DNA from 2 places in the Stenotrophomonas sp. YJH_SMC_16 genome. Region 2 is predicted to be linked to the other one. Evidence: predicted binding sites of a transcription regulator. Region 2 holds the regulator's gene; the other holds the start of a gene.
What was found. Region 2 encodes FliA, which starts transcription of late flagellar genes. Its sites were predicted from a motif close to TAAAGTTTNNCNNNCNNNGGCCGATAA; they were not measured.

Region 1 (4,208 bases), on a different contig from region 2:
AGGGCCAGGCGCTGCTGGACGCGTTGGCTGCCCAGCGCGTGGATGTGGTGCTCAGTGACATCCGCATGCCCGGGATGGACGGCATCGAGGCACTGCGCCAGCTGCGCGCGCGCGGTGATGCCACGCCGTGCCTGCTGCTGACCACCTTCGATGAAAGTGATCTGCTGCTGCGTGCCAGCGAGGCCGGCGCACAGGGCTTCCTGCTCAAGGACGCCGTGCCCGCAGACCTGCGCGAAGCGATCGAGCGCGTCGCCGCGGGTGAAACCCTGCTGTTGCCGGTCAGCACCGAGCCGGTACGCGCCCGTTACCGCTTCCACGACGAAGCACCGCCCACCGATACCTTCGGGGAACGCGAAGTGGCGATCCTGCGCCTGCTGGCTGGTGGATACAGCAACAAGGAAATCGCGCGCAGCCTGTTCCTGGCCGAAGGCACGGTGAAGAACTACGTGTCGGCCATACTCGACAAGCTGGGCACCCGCGATCGCACCCGTGCAGTGCTGAAGGCGATTACCCTGCGCATCATCTGAGTGGACCGAGCAAGGCGTGCCAGTGAACCCGATCCTGCATGTGGAAATCCCGGCCAGTGACCTGGACCGGGCCATCACGTTCTACCAGCGGTGGCTGCAGGTCGCGGTGGACGAACCTATCGTGCTGCACGACTGCCGGATGGCCTACCTGCCGTTCTCCGATGACGCCGCCGGTGCCAGCATTGCGCTGGTGCACGGCGCGGACTACCGGCCCTCCGAGCAGGGCGCCCGCATCTACATCGGCGTCGATGACCTGGATGCGAGCCTCGACCGTGCACTGCAATCGGGAGCTGAGCTGCGCTTCGGCCCGGCCGACGCGGGTGACTGGCGTGTGGCCGAGATCCGCGACAGCGAAGGCAACCGCATTGCGCTGCAGGCGCGCGCAGCTCTGTAGAGCCGAGCCCACGCTCGGCTGCTGTTGGCCCAGCCGCTCCAGCTCAGCCGAGCATGGGCTCGGCCCTACAAGGTCGCGGCGCGCGAGCGCTGCAGCCAGTCATTGATGGCCGGGTCCAGTCGCGGGTCGTCCGGCAGCTGCATGCCGAAGCGCTGCTGCAGCACGTCACGCACATCACCCACATCATGCAGCGGGCGCTTGTCCGGCGCCTGCCCGGGGCGGTACTCGGTGTAGTTGCCGCTGCCGATGGTACGGCGCCAGTCCGGTCCGGTCAGCGACACGCGTAGCTGGCCCGGGAAGCTGGAATCGGGGTGGGTGCATACGTACCAGTTGCCCACCACGTTGTCGATCGGTGCAGGCGCCTGCAGATCGAAGCGGTACATCGCCCGCCAGCCGTCGCTGGATTCGGCTGACAGCACGAAGTCGCCCTCGTCAGGCAGACGCTGCAGCAGATAGCGCTCATGCGGCGTGGCCTGCGGCTGCGCATCGTGCAGCCGCAGCGGCACGGTCGGGGTCAGGCTGCCGAAACCGGCATCCACCAGCCAGTCGTCCCCATCCACATGCACGCGCAGCAGCAGATGGGTACGCGCGGTCAGTTCGCCGTCATGCGCTGCCAGCAGCACGCGCGCACTCAGCGGCTGCGCATCAAAGCCCAGTGCCTGCAGCAGGGCCAGCAGGCCGCCATTGAGTTCGAAGCAGTACCCACCGCGGCGGTCGTCAAGCAGCTTGCGTTGCACGCTGTCCAGGTCGATCGGCACCGCGTCGCGCAGCAGGCAGCTGAGGGTCTCGAAGGGCAGCAGTGCGTTGTGGCGCTGCTGCAGCAGGGTCAGGCCGGCCAGGGTCCGCGGTGGCGGCGCATCCAGCTGCAGGCGTTGCAGGTAGCGGGGGACATCGAGCGTCGTCATGGAGGCACCGGGCGGGGAGGAACGTCCACTGTGCTCCCCCAACCGGGGTTGAGGTCAAGCGCGGCGCCCGTGTCATGCCCCCGTCGCTTGCACCCTGTACAAAGGCCGCGTCCACCCGCGACGGGGGGACCCGGACGAAGAAGGCGCTAAAGTTGCCCTGAATCCGGCCGATACAGGTGCGTCTTTCCGCCTGGAGTCTGTCATGTCGGCCGTTGTCCCCCACCTCCGGTCCCTGCGCACGCGCCTTGCCGCGTTGCACTCGGCGTCCCCCGGCCTGCTGCGCTGGCTGCAGCCGCATCGGCTCAGCGTGGCCAACAAGCTCAAGGCGACCCTGTGGGTCTGTGGCCTGGGCCTGGTCGCGATCGCCGCTGTCTACGCCTGGACCGGCCATGCCAACGCACTGGCTGCGCGCAGCCAGGCCAGCTACCAGCGCGGCAGCGATCTGGCCGCCAGCCTGTCTACGCGGGTGGCCGAAGCGCGTCGCCTGCAGACCCAGTATGCACGCAGTTTCGATGATGCCGACCGCGCGCAGCTGCTGGCCACGCAGAAGGCACTGCAGGTCGATCTGCAGGCGCTGCGCGCGACGCCGATGGATACTGGCCGGCGCAAGGCCCTGCAGGCGCTGACCGAAGCCGCCGACGCGTTCTCGCAGGGTGTGGCCGCCCTGTTCGAACGTGTCGACGAGATGGGTCGTGGTGATGCCGGCCTCGCCGCGCAGCTGCAGCAGGCCGCCGATACCCTGCAGGTACAGGTGGATGCGCTGCAGCGGCCGTCGTTGGCGTTGTCACTGCAGAAGATGCGAAGGCAGGAGGCACTGCTGCTGCTCGACGGTGACTCCACTCACGCCGACCGCGCCAGCGAGGAAAAGCTGCCGTTCGACCTCGCGCTGGCGGGCCTTCCCGCAGATGCGCAGGACACCCTGCGCACCGGGATGGAGGCGTATCAGGCCGCATTGCTGGGGTATACCGCTGCCCGCGTCGGCCTGGATGTGGAAGCGCAGTCGCTGCTGGATACCGCCGCGGGCGTAGCACCGGCGCTGGCCGCCTTCCAGCAGGCGCAGGTGGCGGCGCTGGCCACGGCGCAGGCGCGCCAGCAGGCCGGCGCACGCACGATGAGCGTGCTGTTCGCACTGACCCTGCTGCTGGTGGCCGGCGTGCTGATCACCAGCCTGATGCTGGTGCTGCGTGCGGTGCGCCAGCCGATCCAGGACACCCTGCGTTTCGCCAGCGATATCGCTGACGACCGCCTCGACACCACCCTGCGCGTCTACAACGCCAATGATGAGATCGGCCAGCTGGCCCAGCGCCTGGTCGACATGCAGCAGCGCCTGCGTGCGCGCATCGAGACCGAGCGTGCCGTGGCGCGCGGCAATACCCGGGTGCGCCAGGCATTGGACAGCGCGCAGACCGGGCTGATGGTGATTGATGCGGAAGGGCAGGTCGCCTACGCCAATCCGGCGCTGCTGGAGCAGCTTGCACTCCGGCTTGAAGATCTGGTGGGCAGCGATGCGGTACGCCTGCATCCGGCACTGGCCAGCCTGGCCGGTGTGCGCCAGCGCGAGGAGCGCGAGATCGGCCATGCAGGGGTGCGCTACCAGCTGATTGCCAACGCCATCATCGACGAAGGTCAGTTCCTTGGTGTGGCGGTGGAGTGGCGCAGCCGTGCGCTGGAAACCCTGTTGGAAACCGAAGTGGCCGCACTGGTCGACGCCGCCGCACATGGCGACCTGCACGGGCGCATCGCGCTGGAGGGAAAGCAGGGCTTTGTGCGTACGTTGTCGACCAGCATCAATCGCCTGTTGACCACCTTCGAGACCAACCTCGGCGATCTGCAGGCGCTTCTGGCCGCGCTGGCCCGCGGCGACCTCAGCGTGCGCATGGAAGGTGAGCTGCAGGGCGTGTTCGCACGCATGCGCGACGATGCCAACGCCACCGTCGCGCAACTGGGCCGCATCGTCACCCGCATCCAGCACGCCACGTCCAGCCTGGATGCCGGCGTTGGCGAGATCGTTGCCGGTCACCATGACCTGTCGCAGCGTACCGAACAGCAGGCGGCCAACCTGGAAGAGACGGCAGCGTCGATGCACGAGCTGACCGACACCGTTGGCCGCAATGCTGATGCCGCGGGCCGTGCCGACGTGCTGGTCAAGGGCGCGGCGGCAGTGGCCCAGCGCGGTGGCGAGGCCGTTGGCCAGGTGGTCGCGACCATGCAGGGCATCAGCGAGGCCTCGCGACGGATCGGCGACATCACCCAGCTGATCGATGGCATCGCTTTCCAGACCAACATCCTCGCGTTGAATGCTGCGGTGGAAGCCGCGCGCGCGGGTGAGCAGGGCCGCAGCTTCGCCGTGGTGGCCGCAGAAGTGCGCCTGCTGGCACAACG
Region 2 (4,208 bases):
CCAACAGTGGCACCGACCTGGACCAGCTGCTGGAACGCCTGAAGGACTACAAGCTGGTGCTGATCGACACCGCCGGCCTGGGCCCGCGCGACCGCGCGCTGGCCGCCCAGCTGCAGTGGCTGCGTGCCGCCCGCCAGGTGCGCACCCTGCTGGTGCTGCCGGCCAATACCAGCTTCGGCGACATGGACGAGGTGGTCCGCCGCTTCGGCGCCGCCAACCTGCAGGGTCTGGTGCTGAGCAAGCTGGACGAGACCGGCCGCTTCGGCAACGCCCTGTCGGTGGCCGTGGACCATGCCCTGCCGATCACCTGGGTGACCGATGGCCAGGACGTTCCGGAGGACCTGCACCGGGCCAGTGCGGCCAATCTCGTACTTCGCCTTGAAGATTTGCGCCGCGCGGCCGATATGCCCTGCAACCCGGAGTTGAACCATGCCGTCGCGTGAGTACGCCAAGCTGACCAAGACCTTCCCGCTGTCGGCCACCCGCAGCGAGCCGCTCGGCCCTGTGCGCACCATTGCCGTCACTGGCGGCAAGGGCGGCGTGGGCAAGACCAACGTTTCGGCCAACCTGGCCGTGGCGCTGGCTGGCATGGGCAAGCGCACGCTGCTGCTGGACGCCGACCTTGGCCTTGCCAACATCGACGTGATCCTGGGCCTGAACCCCACCTTTACCCTGGCCGACCTGGTCGCCGGCCGCTGCACGCTGGATGACGTCATCGTCGAAGGCCCGAACGGCGTGCTGGTGGTCCCGGCCGCGTCCGGTCGCCGGCACATGGCCGAGCTGGCCCCGGCCGAGCACGTCGGCCTGGTCAACGTGTTCTCCGAACTGGAACGCGAACTGGACATCATGGTGGTGGACACCGCCGCCGGCATCACCGATGGCGTGCTGACCTTCTGCCAGGCCGCGCAGGACACCGTGGTGGTGGTCTGTGACGAGCCGGCCTCGATCACCGACGCCTATGCGCTGATCAAGGTGCTGTCGCGCGAGCGCGGCGTGGACCGCATCCAGGTGGTGGCCAACATGGTGCGCGACCCCAACGAGGGCCGCGTGCTGTACGAAAAGCTGACCCGGGTCTGCGAGAAATTCCTCGCCGATGTCTCGCTGAACTATCTGGGCTGTGTGCCGCAGGATGATTGGCTGCGCCTGTCGGTGCAGCGCCAGCAGCCAGTGGTAAAGGCCTACCCGTCCAGCCCGGCCGCGTTGGCGATCACCGAGATTGCCCGCCGTACCGCACGCTGGCAGGCGCCGACCGAACCGCGCGGCGGCGTTGAGTTCTTCCTCGAGCGTATTCTCAAGCAGCGCGGGGTGGCCGCATGAAAGGCGCAGCCCAGTACCGGGAAGTCCAGCGCACGGCGGCCAACGAGGTCATCGCCCAGCATTCGGACCTGGTGCGGCGCATCGCCCACCACCTGGCCGCACGCCTGCCGGCGAGCGTCGAGGTCGACGACCTGATCCAGGCCGGCATGATGGGACTGATCGAAGCCTCGCGCAGCTATGACGCCGACCAGGGGGCTTCGTTCGAGACCTATGCCTCGATCCGCATCCGCGGTTCGATGATCGATGAGATCCGCCGTGGCGACTGGGTGCCGCGCTCGGTGCACCGCCGTGCACGTGATGCCGCCGCCACCATCCGCCGCCTGGAACAGAGCAGTGGCCGTGCCGCCAGCGCCACCGAAGTGGCCGCCGCGATGGAGATGCCATTGCCCGAGTACCTGCGGCTGATGGAAGACGCTGCCCGTGGCCAGGTGCTGAGTCTTGAATCGCGCATCGAGGACCAGGGCGAGCTGGACACCGTGGCCCAGGGCGGCCCGACCCCGCAGCAGGTGCTGGAGCGCGGCGAGTTCGGCCGCGAGCTGGGCAAGGCCATCGGCCACCTGCCCGAGCGCGAACAGCTGGTGCTCTCGCTGTACTACGAGCAGGAACTGAACCTGAAGGAGATCGGCGCGGTGCTCGGCGTGAGCGAGTCGCGGGTCTGCCAGATCCACGGCCAGGCGGTACTGCGCCTGCGTGGCCGGCTGAAGCTGTTCGAGGCCGCCGACGCCGGCCTCGAAGAATGAACATCCCCGAGGCGGCTGCCCCCGGCCGTCCGGAATGAACAACAAAGGAATTCTGCTTTGAACAAGAACATGCGCATCCTGATCGTCGACGACTTCTCGACCATGCGTCGAATCGTCAAGAACCTGCTGGGCGATCTGGGCTTCACCAATACCGCCGAAGCCGAGGACGGGCATGCCGCGCTGTCGCTGCTGCAGAGCCAGCCGTTCGATTTCGTGGTCACCGACTGGAACATGCCGGTGATGACCGGCATCGAGCTGCTCAAGGCGATCCGTGCCGATGCCAAGCTGAAGACCCTGCCGGTGCTGATGGTCACCGCAGAAGCCAAGCGTGAACAGATCATCGAAGCCGCCCAGAGCGGCGTGAACGGCTACATCATCAAGCCGTTCACCGCGCAGACGCTGGAAGAGAAGCTCGGCAAGATCTTCGAACGCCTGGCGGCCAGCGCCTGATGGATACCACGGTCGACAAGAGCGCCCTCGCCCTGCGCCTGCAGGAGGCCCTGGACGCACTCGAGTCCGGTGACGAAGCCGCCTGGCGGCAGCGCATCGACGGACTGGTCGCGCTGCGCACGCAGCCGATGATGAGTGGGCTCTCGCGGCTGGCCCGCGAACTGGGGCAGGCGCTGGGTGAACTGCCGACCGTGCCGAGCGAAGCCGGGGAACTGGACGATGCCTGCGCGCGCCTGGACCACGTGGTGGCGATGACCGAGCAGGCCACGCACCGCACCCTGGACCTGGCCGAGGAATGCCGCAGCCTGACCGAACAGCTGCGCGCCGAAGGCCTGCAGCCGGGCCAGGACGCGCAGCTCGAGCGCATCCGCCACAACCTGACCGAGATCGCCCTGACCCAGAGCTACCAGGACCTGACCGGGCAGATCATCCGTCGCGTGGTGGGCATCGTCCGCCGCGTGCACGAAGGCTTCGGCGCACTCGGCCTGCCACCGGAACAGCATCGCACCGACCCGGAACTGGCCGGGCCGGCACTGAAGGGACTGGACCGCCACGCGGTCTCGCAGAACGACGCCGACGACCTGTTGTCGGATCTGGGGCTGTAAGCATGAGCGCGGTATCCGACGACATCACTGCCGATTTCATCATCGAGGCACAGGAAATCCTGGATCGCCTCGGCGAACAGCTGGTGTCGCTGGAGCAGGCACCGCAGGACAGCGATCAGCTCAACGCGGTGTTCCGCGGCTATCACACGCTCAAGGGCGGCGCCGGATTCCTCGGCGTCACCGCCATGGTCGAGCTGTGCCATGCCGCTGAAGAAGCGCTGGGCGCCGCGCGTGCCGGCCAGGCGGTGCTGCAGGCCCATCACTTCGACGCGGCCCAGCAATCGCTGGACTACCTGCAGTCGATGCTGGATGCAGTTTCCTCCGGCACCGAGCCGGGCTATGCACCGCCGGACCTGATCGCCCAGTTCGACGTACACGGCGGTGCCGTGGCGGCACCCGCCGCCGCAGCAGCACCCGCCGCGGGTGGCAGCGACCTGATCACCGACGACGAATTCGAGGCCCTGCTCGACCAGCTGCATGGTGGCAACGCGCCGACCGCGGTCGCACCGGCGAAGAAGGCCGACGACGGACTGATCAGCGAAGACGAGTTCGAAGCCCTGCTCGACCAGCTGCACGGTGGCGCTGCACCGGGCACCAAGCCTGCTGCCGCCATGGCACCGGCGCCGGCTGCAGCCCCGCGCCCGGTCGCCGCACCGGCACCGGTGGCAAAGCCGGCCGCCAAGCCGTTGGCCGAGGCCGAACATACCGTACGCGTAGACACCAAGCGCCTGGACGCGATCGTCAACCTGATCGGCGAACTGGTGCTGTCACGCAATCGGCTCAAGACCCTGCGTGCACGCCTGCGCGATGAAGAATTGGACCGCGCCGTGTCCACCCTGGACATCGCCACGGCCCGCCTGCAGTCGGCGGTGATGCGTACCCGCATGCAGCCGGTGGGCAAGGTCTTCTCCCGCTTCCCCAAGGTGGCCCGCGACGTCGCCCGCTCGCTGAAGAAGGAAGTGGACCTGGAACTGATCGGCGCCGAGACCGAGCTCGACCGCAACCTGGTCGAAGCGCTGGCCGACCCGCTGGTGCACCTGGTCCGCAACGCCATCGACCATGGCGTGGAAATGCCCGACCTGCGCGAGGCGCAGGG

Region 1: a site for FliA is predicted at 1,974-2,000, ahead of AC5P6E_RS02760 (methyl-accepting chemotaxis protein). Genes of this name have one in related genera too.

The regions. Positions count from the first base shown of each region.
Region 1 is NZ_JCAFRH010000001.1:623,007-627,214, reverse strand. Features, by position in the region: gene AC5P6E_RS02775 (response regulator transcription factor) at 1-527, shown strand, start outside; gene AC5P6E_RS02770 (VOC family protein) at 550-921, shown strand; gene AC5P6E_RS02765 (arylamine N-acetyltransferase family protein) at 987-1,826, opposite strand; gene AC5P6E_RS02760 (methyl-accepting chemotaxis protein) at 2,029-4,208, shown strand, end outside.
Region 2 is NZ_JCAFRH010000002.1:9,762-13,969, reverse strand. Features, by position in the region: gene flhF (flagellar biosynthesis GTPase FlhF) at 1-443, shown strand, start outside; gene AC5P6E_RS04805 (MinD/ParA family ATP-binding protein) at 430-1,317, shown strand; gene AC5P6E_RS04800 (RNA polymerase sigma factor FliA) at 1,314-2,057, shown strand; gene cheY (chemotaxis response regulator CheY) at 2,115-2,507, shown strand; gene AC5P6E_RS04790 (protein phosphatase CheZ) at 2,507-3,112, shown strand; gene AC5P6E_RS04785 (chemotaxis protein CheA) at 3,115-4,208, shown strand, end outside.